Regions from separate parts of the Bacillus sp. WC2503 genome, predicted to be linked through region 1. Evidence: predicted binding sites of a transcription regulator. Region 1 holds the regulator's gene; each other region holds the start of a gene.
What was found. Region 1 encodes Rex, which represses fermentation and respiration genes when NADH is low (regulators of the CRP and FNR family bind a similar motif). Its sites were predicted from a motif close to TTGTGAAATATTTCACAA; they were not measured.
Positions count from the first base shown of each region.

Region 2: the regulator Rex is predicted to act here: its motif matches at 1,340-1,357, upstream of ACUN26_RS21920 (DUF1641 domain-containing protein).
Region 3: the regulator Rex is predicted to act here: its motif matches at 3,612-3,629, upstream of ACUN26_RS05720 (TIGR04053 family radical SAM/SPASM domain-containing protein).

Region 1 covers NZ_JBQYMD010000001.1:4,885,133-4,889,968, forward strand. Annotated here, with positions in the region: gene tsaD (tRNA (adenosine(37)-N6)-threonylcarbamoyltransferase complex transferase subunit TsaD) at 1-938, shown strand, start outside; gene ACUN26_RS25385 (ABC-F family ATP-binding cassette domain-containing protein) at 1,412-3,346, opposite strand; gene ACUN26_RS25390 (redox-sensing transcriptional repressor Rex) at 3,534-4,163, shown strand; gene ACUN26_RS25395 (YdiK family protein) at 4,193-4,384, opposite strand; gene ACUN26_RS25400 (CPBP family intramembrane glutamic endopeptidase) at 4,381-4,836, opposite strand, start outside.
Region 2 covers NZ_JBQYMD010000001.1:4,225,714-4,230,549, reverse strand. Annotated here, with positions in the region: gene ACUN26_RS21925 (NAD(P)/FAD-dependent oxidoreductase) at 1-785, opposite strand, end outside; gene ACUN26_RS21920 (DUF1641 domain-containing protein) at 830-1,270, opposite strand; gene ACUN26_RS21915 (winged helix-turn-helix transcriptional regulator) at 1,706-2,050, opposite strand; gene ACUN26_RS21910 (MFS transporter) at 2,424-3,587, shown strand; gene ACUN26_RS21905 (aldo/keto reductase) at 3,753-4,592, shown strand; gene ACUN26_RS21900 (thioester domain-containing protein) at 4,717-4,836, shown strand, end outside.
Region 3 covers NZ_JBQYMD010000001.1:1,068,298-1,073,133, reverse strand. Annotated here, with positions in the region: gene ACUN26_RS05735 (sensor histidine kinase) at 1-915, opposite strand, end outside; gene ACUN26_RS05730 (response regulator transcription factor) at 881-1,579, opposite strand; gene ACUN26_RS05725 (GNAT family N-acetyltransferase) at 1,724-2,254, shown strand; gene ACUN26_RS05720 (TIGR04053 family radical SAM/SPASM domain-containing protein) at 2,420-3,571, opposite strand; gene ACUN26_RS05715 (class I SAM-dependent methyltransferase) at 4,003-4,758, opposite strand.

The DNA.
Region 1 (4,836 bases):
AAATCATTGCGAACGTCGTTGCATCACAAATTGAAAGTCATAAGCGTTTTGGCGGGGTTGTACCAGAGATTGCATCCCGTCACCATGTAGAAGAAATTACAGTTGTGTTAGAAGAAGCTTTAAAAGAAGCGAATATAACTTTCGAGGATATTGATGCAATTGCTGTAACAGAGGGACCCGGTTTAGTAGGAGCACTTTTAATAGGAGTAAATGCAGCGAAGGCGGTAGCCTTTGCACATGATATTCCTCTAGTTGGTGTTCATCATATTGCTGGCCATATTTATGCGAATCGTTTAGTAAAAGAAGTTCAATTCCCACTACTATCACTTGTTGTATCGGGTGGACATACAGAACTTGTTTATATGAAAGAACATGGTTCATTTGAAGTGATTGGTGAAACGCGAGATGATGCAGCAGGAGAAGCATATGATAAAGTAGCTCGTACGCTATCTATGCCGTATCCAGGTGGTCCTCATATTGATCGCCTTGCGCATGAAGGGAAGCCAACAATTGATTTGCCTCGTGCATGGCTAGAACCCGATTCGTATGATTTCAGCTTTAGTGGATTGAAATCAGCAGTTATCAACACTGTGCATAACGCAAAACAACGTGGTATAGAAATTGCACCGGAAGATTTAGCAGCAAGCTTTCAAGAGAGTGTAATTGATGTACTTGTAACGAAAGCATCTCGTGCAGCAGAAGCGTATAATGTAAAGCAATTGCTTCTTGCTGGTGGAGTAGCTGCTAATAAAGGGCTTCGTGCACGTCTAGAAGAAGAGTTTGCACGAAAAGAAGATATAGAGCTAATTATCCCGCCGTTATCTTTATGCACAGACAATGCAGCAATGATTGCAGCTGCAGGTACAATTGCATACGAACAAGGAAAACGTGCGACATTAGCTTTAAATGCAAACCCAGGCTTAGATATTGAAGCATAGTTATACACAAAATTAACCACAGCTTGTGGATAAAACCCATATTATCTGTTGATAATGTGGGTTTTATTGTGTATATAAACTGTTAATAACTTTTTTGTTAAATGTGGATAATGTGGAAAAGTTATTTTGATGTTTATTTTATAAAGGTGGATATGTGTATAACCTTGTGGATAAAACGGATGAAGTCTGACCTTTAAATGAATTCTTTTTCGGGAAATAAAAACGAGAAGATATCCTAAAAAACTTTTGAAAAATCCTCCTCTTATCATATTGGTTGCTGCAATTGTCAATCTTTGTCGGGAAAACGATGTTTCTTGTCGAATTGTTTATATATTTTAAGTTAAGGTATGTGCATTCAAAAAATCGTCGATATAATTTCATGTACTACGAAACTGATTCTAAAGGGAAATAAAAAGGATGTCATCTAGTCAAAAATCCTCGACTGATGAGACATCCTTTTTGTTTAAATTAGCTTATATATGCAGTTCTTCCCATTCTGCCATACAGGCTTCAAGTTGTTCTTGTAATGTTTGTTTTTTCGTTGTAATCTCACTAGCCTTTTCATAATCTGCATATATTTCTGGTAAGCAAAGCTGATCCTCTAACGTAGCAATTTCTTCTTCTAAGCTTACGATGTTTTGTTCTAGTTCTTCGATTTTTCGAGTGCGTTGACGTTCTAATTGTTTACGCTCTTTTTCTTCGAGATAATTTAATTTTTCTTGAGCTACGGTTTTTTGAACAGGTGCCTGATTTTCTTGCTGTTCTTGTTGTTCAAATGCTACGCGTTCAATCATTTCATTTTTCTTCTCCACATAGTAATCGTAATCACCTAAATACTCTTGCGCACCTTCTGTTGATAATTCGACAACTGTAGTCGTTACGCGATTAATGAAGTAGCGGTCATGTGAAACGAATAGAAGAGTTCCTGGATAATCAATTAAAGCATTCTCCAAAATTTCTTTACTATTTAAATCAAGATGGTTCGTTGGCTCATCGAGAATTAATAAATTGGATTTTTGCATCATAAGTTTTGCGAGAGCTAATCGGGCCTTTTGTCCACCACTAAGAGAAGATACTGGTTTTAGTACATCATCCCCTGTGAATAAAAAATTACCTAATATAGTGCGAATTTCTTTTTCGGGTTGAAGCGGATATTCATCCCATAGTTCATTTAAAACGCGCTTAGAAGATGTTAAGTTAGCTTGCTCTTGATCATAATAACCAACAGATACATTTGATCCGAAAGCAACATCTCCATGTAATAGCTGTAACTTATTCACAATGGATTTTAATAATGTGGATTTTCCAATTCCATTCGGTCCAACTAAGGCAACACTATCTCCCCGAGTTAAGCGCATATTTACATGTTCAATAATAGGATCCTCATCATAACCGATGGTTGCATCTTTTACTTGTAAAACATCATTTCCACTTTGTTTTTCAATATCGAAGTGGAATGAGGCTGATTTAGAGTCACCTAATGGTCTGGTTAATAATTCCATTCTATCTAATTGTTTACGACGGCTTTGTGCACGTTTTGTCGTAGATGCACGTGCTATATTTTTTTGAACGAAGTCCTCAAGTTTAGCGATTTCATCTTGTTGCTTTTCGTAACGCTTCATTTCTTGTTCGTATAGGGCTGATTTTAAGTCTAAATATTTACTGTAGTTACCAACAAATCGTCTGCTTTCTTTATTCGAAATTTCATATACTTGTGTAACAAGCTTATCTAAGAAATAACGGTCATGAGAAACGATTAAAATTGCGCCAGGATAACCTTGTAAGTATTGCTCAAGCCACGTTAATGTTTCGATGTCTAAATGGTTTGTAGGCTCGTCTAAAATAAGTAAGTCTGGTTTCGTTAATAATAATTTCCCAAGAGCTAATCTCGTTTTTTGTCCGCCACTTAACGTAGAAATTGTCGTCTGATGCGTTTCAACAGGGAAACCAAGACCGCTTAAAATGGAGCGAATATCTGCTTCGTACTGATAGCCGCCTTGATCTTTATAATCTAATTGCAATTGGTCATAATCAGCTAATAATTTTTCATATGTAGCGGCATTTGAAAAGTTTTCTTCTTTTCCCATTTCTTGCTCTAGCCTTCGAAGTTTTGTCTCCATTTGCTGTAGGTGTGTAAAGACGGTTAGCATTTCATCCCAAATTGTTAATGATGTTTCTAATCCAGTATTTTGAGCTAAGTACCCAATTGAGACATCTTTCGGTTTTATAATTTCGCCGCCATCATGAGATAATTCACCGGCGATAATTTTTAATAATGTAGATTTTCCGGCTCCATTTCGTCCAACTAAAGCGATACGATCTTTCGTTTGCACTTCCAATTTTATGTTTGCAAGAATCGTTTCGGCACCGTATAATTTTGAAAGCCCGTTTACTTGTAATAAAATCAATGTTTTCACCTCAAATAATTTCTTAACTTTGCCATGTTTATATTTCTCAATCATACTAAAAATAGTGTATAGTTTAAAATAAAGAGAGAATACTTCTTCTCTTTATTATACAAGGAAATTCATAAGTACTAAACTTCTGTATTCGATTCAAGTATATGAATAAAGATAGGAAGAGAGGAGAGGTTATATGGATCAGCAGAAAATTCCGCAAGCCACTGCTAAACGATTGCCTCTATACTATCGATTTATCCAAAACTTATCTCTTTCTGGTAAGCAACGTGTTTCATCAGCCGAATTGAGTGAAGCGGTAAAGGTTGATTCCGCAACTATTCGAAGAGATTTCTCATACTTTGGAGCATTAGGGAAAAAGGGATATGGATATAACGTAAATTATTTATTATCATTTTTCCGTGAAACACTCGATCAAGATGATATAACACGTGTAGCGCTTATTGGAGTAGGTAATTTAGGGACCGCTTTCTTACATTATAATTTCACGAAAAACAATAATACAAAAATTGAAATGGCATTTGATGTTAGTGAAGAGAAAGTTGGAACAGAAATCGGGGGTATTCCTGTATATCATTTAGATGAATTAGAAGAAAGGTTATCAAATGATATACAAGTGGCAATATTAACAGTACCCGCTACAGTAGCGCAATCTGTAGCCGATAGATTGGCAGAAACAAACGTGCACGGTATTTTAAACTTCACACCAGCACGCTTAAATGTGTCAGAGAATATAAGAATTCATCATATTGATTTAGCTGTAGAGCTACAAACGCTTGTTTACTTTTTAAAGAATTATCCACAATAAAACGCAGAGGAGGTGACCTCTGCGTTTTATTATTGTTTTTTCTTTGTGAATTTCACTAATATAAGGCGAAGTGCCAAATTAAAATCAATTGTTGCCATAACTGCAAATAGTATTGTCCACATATTCCAGATTGTATCTGTCACGTTCGTAATGGCGAAACGTGTAAAGATACATCCGAGAAGGAAATACAATGCAGCCATGAACAATGGTGAGTTTCTCATACAAAAAATCCTCCGATAAAGCCTTGCATTTTTTCAGCTTCTTTAATCATTTCTTGAATTTGTTCATTGCTCATGAAAATCTGTCCAATGGCAACTAATGTATTCATTGCTACATGGGCTGCTATAGGAACGATAATGCGTTTCGTTTTTACATATAAGAAGGCGAATACGAGCCCCATAGAAGTGTATACCAATAGGTGAGTAAAATCAAAATGAATCGCTGCGAATACGAGTGAACTAATAATAGCAGCAACGAAGAAATTAAATCTCTTATAAAGTGTACCAAATAAAATTTTTCTAAATACGATTTCTTCTAAAATAGGTCCGATTATAGATATAACAATAAGGAACCAAGGTGTCGTTCTTGCGATGTCCATAAGTCGGTCTGTATTCTCAGATCCAGGTGTAATCCCTAATAGATACATTTCAATCATACCTGCAATACTTTGTGA
Region 2 (4,836 bases), 660 kb from region 1:
GGGTTACCTTGTACGCCGCCTGTCCAAACGAATGTGTTAGCAACAAGTTTTTGACCGTCTTTTAAGTCGATTTCATTGCCAGCAACGTTTGTTACAGGAAGACCAGTTAAGAATGTAACACCGCGTGCTTCTAGGCTAGTAGTTGCACGTTCGATTAAGTGGTCTGGTAATACTGGAAGGATTTTTGGACCTGCTTCAACAAGAAGAAGTTTAACTTCTTTTGGATTTACGCCGTGGCTTTTTGCAAGTTTAGGCATAATGTCAGCAAGCTCACCAACTAGCTCAACGCCAGTTAATCCGCCACCACCGATTACGATTGTAGCATCCGCTTCGTTTTTCGTTTTCGCGTATTCACGAATACGGTCTTCAACGTGTTTGTAGATTTTGTTTGCATCAGCAGCAGATTTTAATACCATGCTGTTTTCTTCTAGTCCTGGAATACCGAAGTAAGCAGTTTTACTTCCTAAAGCAACTACAAGTGCATCGTAAGATAATGTAGTGCCACCAGCTAGTTTGATTTCTTTGCTATCAACTGAGAATGACTCAACTGTTGCGATTTTAAGATCGATATCTTTACCTTTGAAAAGCTTTGTAAGTGGCATTGCAATTGCTTGCTCAGCAACGTTACCAGCTGCAAGGCGATGTAGTTCAGTGATGATTTGGTGTGTTGGGTATTGGTTAATCACTGTAACTTGTGCTTCTGATTTGCTGTAAAATTTACGTACGTTTAAAGCGGCAAGAAGACCGCCATAACCAGCGCCTAAGATGACAATTTGTTTTGACATAGTATGATATCCCCCGTCTTTACTAATTGTTGTTATAAGTTAACTTATTTATTGTTACGTTCTGCACTAATTTGAAGATATGCGTTCACAAAGCGGAACATTTTTTGTGCTTGTGGGTCTTTTAGTAATTTTAATAGACCGAATAGGCCGATAACTTCGTTGCTTTCGTCAGCACGATCTTTCGCTTCGATTGCAGTTGCAGCCATGCTTTTCACTGTATCTTTTACAGGCTCTACAAGCTCTGTGATTGCACCAACAGTGTCGCTTTTTAATACTTCATCAGTAGCAACAGTTTGAGCGAAGTCATAAGACTTAGTTAAAATGTTAACAAGCTCAGTTAATTTTGGAAGCTGTTCTACTAGTGTTGTTAATGATTCTTGTACCTCAGGTTTTAACAACTGATCAAGTACATCAAGTTGTCCTTGGCTAGCAGAAATTTGTACAGTTTCTTGTTCTGGCTTTGTTTGAGTCATAGTTTCTGGCATCTCCAATTCTCCTTTACGATAGCAATACTCTTATTTTTTATAAGTAAGATAGTAACCGTTTACGAAACTTTATACAAAGTTTCACAAAACACAATAAAATGCCTTTAAATTTATGACAGCAACTAAGCTGCAAACATAAATCTAAAACCATAACGTCTTACTTATTATTTATGAACTGTCCGATATATGGCTTGTCCGCATAATGGAAAAGCTCCGTTACCGGAAAGTGTATATAATATATATCCTATATTATATACTATATACACCTATGTTAACATAAAAATGATTCCTAATTATTTGATATTGAGTGTATAACGTAGTGCTGACAAGGTATGAAAGCGTATAAAATATTTTGTTTCAGTTAGAAATGTACATATATATATAGAAAAAAAGGAAAAAACGAACAAATTCATGTTCGTTTTTTCCTTTTTCCTATTATTCACCTTCCGCAATTAGCATCGATGTGTTACCTTCTTTTTCAAGATGGCATTCGCCCCAAGAACAAAGAGAATCAAGAATCGATTCTAAAGACCAACCGTAATCAGTAAGAGAATATTCTACTTTTGGTGGGACTTGATTGTATACTTTTCTTTGAATAACGCCGTCGTCTTCTAATTCACGTAATTGCTGCGTTAACATTTTTTGTGTAATACCAGGCATTGAGCGTTTTAGTTCACTCGTTCTCTTTGTACCTTTCGTTAAGTGACAAAGAATAACAACTTTCCATTTGCCGCCGATAACTTCTAAAGTCGCCTCTACAGGAATATTGTATTTCTTCATATGAAACCCTCCTTTTGTGAGCGAAGTAAGTTAAATAATATAAATGTTACTTTTTAGTACCTATAGCACTTTAAAGTACGTACTTTTTATTATGTTAAATATGTTTCATAATAGCACATGTAAGAGGCAAATGAGTAGTACGGTACTGAAAAGTGACTATGTTACTTTTTGGTGCCTATCGTACTTTAAAGTGCGTTCTTCAAAAAAAGGATGAAACCATTCATAATAGCATTTGTAAGTATGAAATATATGTTTTAGAAGATAGAAGGGCCCTTTTATCATACTATTATGATTGGATTTCTTGTAATAAGGAGGAATTCAATTGAGTTCATATACAGTACCATCTTCGGAAGTTCAGACGAATCGAAGAAGTATGTTTGCTTTATTAGCACTAGCAATTAGTGCGTTTGGGATTGGTACGACCGAGTTTATTAGTGTCGGTTTACTACCATCTATTTCGAAAGATTTAAATGTCTCGGTTACAACAGCTGGTTTAACGGTTTCCTTATATGCGTTAGGAGCGGCAGTAGGAGCTCCTGTTTTAACAGCGTTAACGGCTCGTATGTCGCGAAAGACATTATTAATGTGGATTATGGTTGTTTTCATTATTGGTAATGGCATTGCGGCGGTAGCAACAAGCTTCACTGTATTAATTATCGCAAGGATTGTAGCTGCATTTGCACACGGTGTGTTTATGTCGATAGGATCTACAATTGCGGCTGCAATCGTACCAGAGAATAAACGTGCTAGCGCAATTGCGATTATGTTTACTGGATTAACAGTCGCGACTATTACTGGTGTGCCAATTGGAACATTTATCGGTCAAGAGTTTGGCTGGAGAGTGTCATTTATGGCGATCGTTGTAATTGGAATTATTGCTTTCATCGCAAATAGTATACTCGTCCCATCTAATTTAAAAAATGGTGTACCTGTATCGTTTCGTGATCAATTTAAACTAATTAAAAATGGAAGACTGTTACTTGTTTTCATTATTACTGCACTTGGATACGGCGGTACATTCGTAACATTTACGTATTTATCACCGTTATTACAAGAAGTAACAGGATTTGAAGCAAGTACCGTTACCATCATTTTATTAGTGTATGGAATCGCCATTGCGATAGGGAATATGGTCGGCGGAAAATTATCGAATCATAATCCAATTCGAGCGCTATTCTACATGTTCCTTATTCAAGCGATTATATTATTTGTTTTAACATTTACAGCGCCGTTTAAAGTAGCTGGATTAATCACAATTATTTTCATGGGACTATTCGCGTTTATGAATGTTCCGGGGCTACAAGTATATGTAGTTATATTGGCAGAGCGCTTTGTTCCAAGTGCGGTTGATGTTGCTTCAGCAATTAATATTGCCGCATTTAACGGAGGAATCGCTTTAGGTTCTTATATAGGTGGCCTTGTAACGAATTCGTTAGGGTTAATCCATACTGCTTGGGTAGGCGGCCTTATGGTAGTAGGTGCTGTTATTTTAACAGCATGGAGTATGACATTAGAAAAAAGAGATCAAGTAAAATAAAGTGAAACTTTAATCAGTGGGGGTGTTCTTCCACCAATGATTATTAGTTGAACCAATCGGGCGTTTACGGGCAGTTTATCTCCCACCTAACGTCTTTGCTTCAGCCGAATTTTGAAGTGGGAATTTTACTGCCCGTTAATGCGGGATAAAAGGAGAGAAAATAAAATGAAAAACTTACAAAGTAAAACAGTATTAAATAATGGTGTAGAAATGCCTTGGTTCGGTTTAGGTGTATTTAAAGTAGAAGAAGGACCAGAACTTGTAGAAGCAATTAAATCAGCGATTAAAGCAGGATACCGTAGCATCGATACAGCTGCAATTTACGGAAATGAAAAAGCTGTAGGTGAAGGAATCCGTGCAGGTATTGAAGCGACTGGTATTTCAAGAGAAGAATTATTTATCACTTCAAAAGTATGGAACGCAGATCAAGGATATGACGAAACAATTGCTGCATATGAAGAGAGCTTAAAAAAATTAGAACTAGATTATTTAGATTTATACCTTGTTCACTGGCCTGTAGAAGGAAAATATAAAGATACATGGAAAGCGCTAGAAACACTTTATAAAGAAGAGCGTGTACGTGCAATTGGCGTAAGTAACTTCCAAATTCATCACTTACAAGATGTAATGAAAGATGCAGAAATTAAGCCAATGATTAACCAAGTAGAATATCACCCTCGTTTAACACAAAAAGAATTACAAGCTTTCTGTAAAGAACAAGGTATTCAAATGGAAGCATGGTCACCACTTATGCAAGGTCAATTATTAGATAACGAAACATTACAAGAAATTGCTGATAAACACGGTAAAACAACAGCGCAAGTTATCTTACGTTGGGACTTACAAAATGGAGTTATTACAATTCCAAAATCAACGAAAGAACACCGTATTATTGCAAATGCTGATGTATTTAACTTTGAATTAACAAAAGAAGATATGGAAAAAATCGATGCATTAAACCAAAATCACCGCGTTGGTCCAGATCCTGATAACTTCGATTTCTAAGATTAAAGTAGAGAAAAAGAGTGCAAATTATTTGCACTCTTTTTGTTGTGTTTATGTATAAAAAAAAATTCTAACTAAATACTACTTATTAGTAAATTTGTTATTTCATAAGGGGTTGTAAAACATGAATATAAAGCAATCGTTCAAACTTTTAGCTGTTTTTTTAAGTGTTTTATTTGTATTATTCCCACTTCAAAAAGCATTTGCAGAAGTTATGGACCATACAAAGTATGAAATGGATTGG
Region 3 (4,836 bases), 3.8 Mb from region 1:
GTAAGGAAGACTCTTTGTCGGAATACATTGTCCAAAATTTTTAATTTCTACTTCAACATTCCTTTCTCTTTGGGAAATTTGAATTGAAATTTCTTTTCCATCTTTCCCGTACATAATGCTATTACTAATTATATTTTCAAATAGTCTCACTATAAGCGCTACATCAACTTTTACATATAGCTCTTCATTACTTTTAATATAAAAACTCATATTGGCATCATCTAACTGTGGTAAAAAATCAATCATGACCTGTTCAATTAATGCTTTCATATCTACTACATTTTTATGTAATTCAATCTCTCTATAGTTTATTTGACAGTATTCTAATAAATCTTCAACTTGATTTTTTAATTCATAACTTTTTCGCTTTAATATGCTTACATATTGTCCACATTCTTCTCCATGTGAATGAAGCTTATTTCCTAGTAAGTCCGCATAACCAATTAGAGATGTTACAGGCGTTCGTAAGTCATGTGAAATATTACTAATCATTTCATTTTTCATTTCCTGTGATTTTTTTTCATTTTCAATAGACTCTTTTAAACTTTTGGCCATTCTATTGACATTCGTCGCTAACTCACCAATCTCATCGCTTTTCGAAATAGGTATATGTATTTCCAAATTACCATTGCTTATTTCCTTCACATTCTTATTGATCTCATTCAATCTTTTTATAGTTGTCTTTGTCAGTAATGCAAAATATATAGTGGTTAACAGCAGAAAAAACATAAAATAAAAAAACGAATATTTCTCTTCTAGCGCGACAACGTCACTATATATACTTCCAAATAAAATTTGAACTAATATGATACTTACCGTAGCTAACAGAATGCTACATATAAATGCAAAAAAGAATTTAGCTCTAATTCCTTGTAATGATTTAATCTCCAATTTTATACCCGACTCCCCAAACATTTTGTATAAACCTCGGTTCTTTTGGATTCTCTTCAATTTTATTTCTTAATCTCGCAATATGAACCATTACCGTATTATTACTTTCATAGGCCCTTTCATTCCAAACACTTTCATATATTTCTTCAATCGTAAACACACGGTTCTTTGCAGCTGCCATTAAGTGCAAAATATCATATTCAGTTTTTGTAACATTAATTGTTTGTCCATATATCTTTACTACTCTAGAAATTTCATCTATTTCTAAACCTTTAATGTTTATTTTCTTTTCCATTACTTGGACAGCAATTTGATTAAAATATGTATACCTTCTTAATTGAGCTTTCACTCTTGCTATAAATTCAATTGTACTAAACGGCTTCACAATATAATCATCTGCCCCAGTACTAAATCCAATTACTTTATCTACATCCGATGATTTTGCGCTTAAAAACATAATTGGTAAACTATATTTCTCTCTAATCCTTCTACACAGTTCTATACCATCCATTTGAGGCATCATAATATCAAGAATAGCAAGTTGAATACTGTTATTATTTATTATCTCTAATGCCTCTTCTCCGTTATGAGCACTAAAAACAGTAAAATCTTCTTGCGTTAAATTCACATTAATAAATTGAACAATATCTAGATCATCATCTACAATTAATATTGAGTTTTTCTCCATTTCTAAACCTCTTTTTTGAAATATATTCCACATCCCATTTTAACATAAATCAAACCTACCCTTTCATCTTGAATAATCTTTATTTTCAGTTTAAATTATATAATAACAAATGCATTCTAGTTTCATAAGAAATGGAGTGAAAATATGTTTCCTATATTAAAAACTGACCGACTCATTTTGCGAGAACTTACGGAAAAAGATGCACCGGGTATACTACAATGCTTTTCTAATACTGATGTACTGCGCTATTATGGCCAAAAACCATTACAGAATGTAGATCAAGTAAAGCAAATTATTAATAATTTCAAGTTGAGTTACAATGCAAGAAACGGTATAAAATGGGGCATCGAATTAAAAGATAAAAAAGAACTCATTGGAACAATTGGTTTTCACGATTGGTCTTCTGAGCATAAACGAGCAAATATAAGTTATGCCTTTCTCCCTGAACACTGGGGAAATGGCTATGCTACGGAAGCAGTTTCTGAGGTTATATCATACGGTTTCCACACGCTTCATTTAAAACGTATTGGTGCAATTGTCTTTCTTGAAAATGAAGCTTCAAATAAGGTGCTATTAAAATTAGGTTTTGAAAAAGAAGGCGTTCTAAAAAATTATATGTATCAAGATGATATTCCATATGATACGAATTTTTATGCTTTATTAAAATCGGTTTAATAGAATTTATGTGTGAAGAATTCGTATCCGTACAACGGATCCAAATAGTAGATTTTTAATGAGGGATGGAAAAAAACGATCGGTTTTCATTTCTTAGATTATCGTACGATTGATGCGAAGTACAATACATTATAAAATCTAAAAAAACGGGAAATGAGCAAACTTTTACTCATTTCCCGTTTTTACGTTCTTTTTCTGTTTTCGCAATGCTTTTGGAATGTATACACAGAAAGGTTCGCTTTCCATGTAATCCCCCGTCATCGCATATGCTCTAGAACGAGATCCCCCACAAACATATCGAAACTCACAAACACCGCACTTTCCTTTATACTTGTCCGGATTACGAAGGTTTTGAAAAACAGGAGAGTTTCGATAGATTTCAGCTAGTGCTGTCGTTCTAATATTCCCGGTTTTAATAGGCAATAATCCACTTGGATATACATCTCCAATATGAGAAATAAATACAAAACCGTTTCCGTCATTCACCCCTTTTGGAGCACGACCAAGCCCATCAATTCGCCCTGTCGTCCCATTCATCAATACATCCTGATATTGAATGATCTGATTTGTCTTGTTATTTTCTTTCATTTTTTCTTGAAGCACAACCCGTCTATAGTGCTGACCAGCTGTTGTTTTAATATCAAAAGAAACCTTTTTACTAAGCTTATATAGCCAATGGAATACCCTTTCATGTTGGGCTGGTGAAATCATATCTTTTTCCTTACCTCGTCCTGTTGGAACTAAGAAAAATATACTCCAAAGTACACATTTTAATTCTTCTATTAACATTGCCATTTCTTTAAGTACATCCACATTATATTTAGAAACAACAGTATTAATTTGAATAGGAATTTTTAATTCATGCAAATAACGAATGGAATTCATTGTTAATTGAAATGATCCTTCTGTCCCTCTAAAATGATCGTGTATTTCAGCTGTTGGTCCATCTAAACTAAATGCCCATCTAGCAAGTCCCACTTCTTTTGCTTTTTGAATCGTTTCTTTCGTCACGTTTGGAGTGGCACTTGGCGTCATAGAAACTCGAACACCTTTTTTCACTGCATATTCCGCGATATCATATACATCTGGACGCATTAATGGATCTCCACCAGTAAATACAAGCATTGGATTTTCCATTTCATATATATCATCAATTAGCTTTCTTCCTTCTTCGAATGTTAGCTCTAGAGGATGACGATGATACTGTGCTTCTGCACGACAATGCAGACATTTTAATTGACATGCCCTTGTTAACTCCCATATCACAATAAACGGATTTTCATTAAAATCACGATTAATCAAGATTAACCCTCCCATCAATTGATATTCTAATTGTAAAGTTATATATGTATTTATGGTGTGAGATGTATCACAAATAAAAATCTTCAGTCATAATAATGCCCCTATACTGCTATTAATCTAATGTTTCTACCTTCCTCTTCAACAATCACAAAAGCTCTTTGTTAAAAATATAAACACCCCTTTAGACTAAATGATCTAAAAGGGCAAAGCTTCACAACTTTTTATAAACATCGCGGCTTTCTTCAACAGATTTTTTTTAGTTAGAAGACTTAAATTGTAAAAGGTCATAAAAAATAAAGGACGATACATATTATGCATGAATAATATGTATCGCCCTTTTAATTGTTGTTCAACAATCGCTCCCGTTTGTTGAAGATCTTAATTAGTACATGATAATCTACAATTCAAATAGGCACTTCGATTAAAGTCCCTTTATGTCCGGTTGTTTAGACATTTCCTAGATAGCTTCGCGTCATGTTTTGAAGAACAATTTTTCCATTCTTACTATGTTTTTCGAATAACTCTGACAGGAGAAAAACAAATTTTTTATATTCTTCTTCATCCTTTTTCGGAGCATAGGACGCTGATAAATTCCTTCCCAAAAAACCTTCATAATCAAAAAGTAAATCATTTTGATACTCTTTAAACTCATACTTTCCATCCTTAAAAAAGGTGTTAAATACTTCGGGAGTTTCCTCTATTCCATCGCTAAACCCTTTGAAAGTCGGGCAGGTTTTCTGGCAAATTTCTGCATTCTCTTTCATAATCGAACTAGTTAAATCTCTACTATTCCAAACGAGAGCAACATTTGCCTTTTGTTTCAAGATTCGTTGGCATTCCATTTTGAAAGCTGCTTTATCAAACCAATGAAATGCTTGAGCAACAGTTACTAAATCCACACTATGCTCTTTTAAAGTGGTATTTTCAGCTGTTGCTTTTATTGATTGAAAACGAGCATATAGTTTTAACGATTGCTCAGCCATCTTTCTCATGTCATCATTTGGCTCAACTCCAATAACCTTTAAACCTCTTTCAAGCAACTGGTGGCTAAATATCCCCGTACCTGAACCAATATCAGCCACAATTCGGTCCTCTTTCAGTTGGTTAGCCGAAAACAAATAATCAATATATGCATTAGGGTAATCGGGGCGATATTTCGCATATATATCGGCCTTGTCGTTAAAATTTTCTGTTGTTCTCAAAGTACTACCTTCTTCCCCACGATATTATGTACAGAAATAGGAATTAAATAATTAATTCCAGCTTCAATCTCTAAGTCT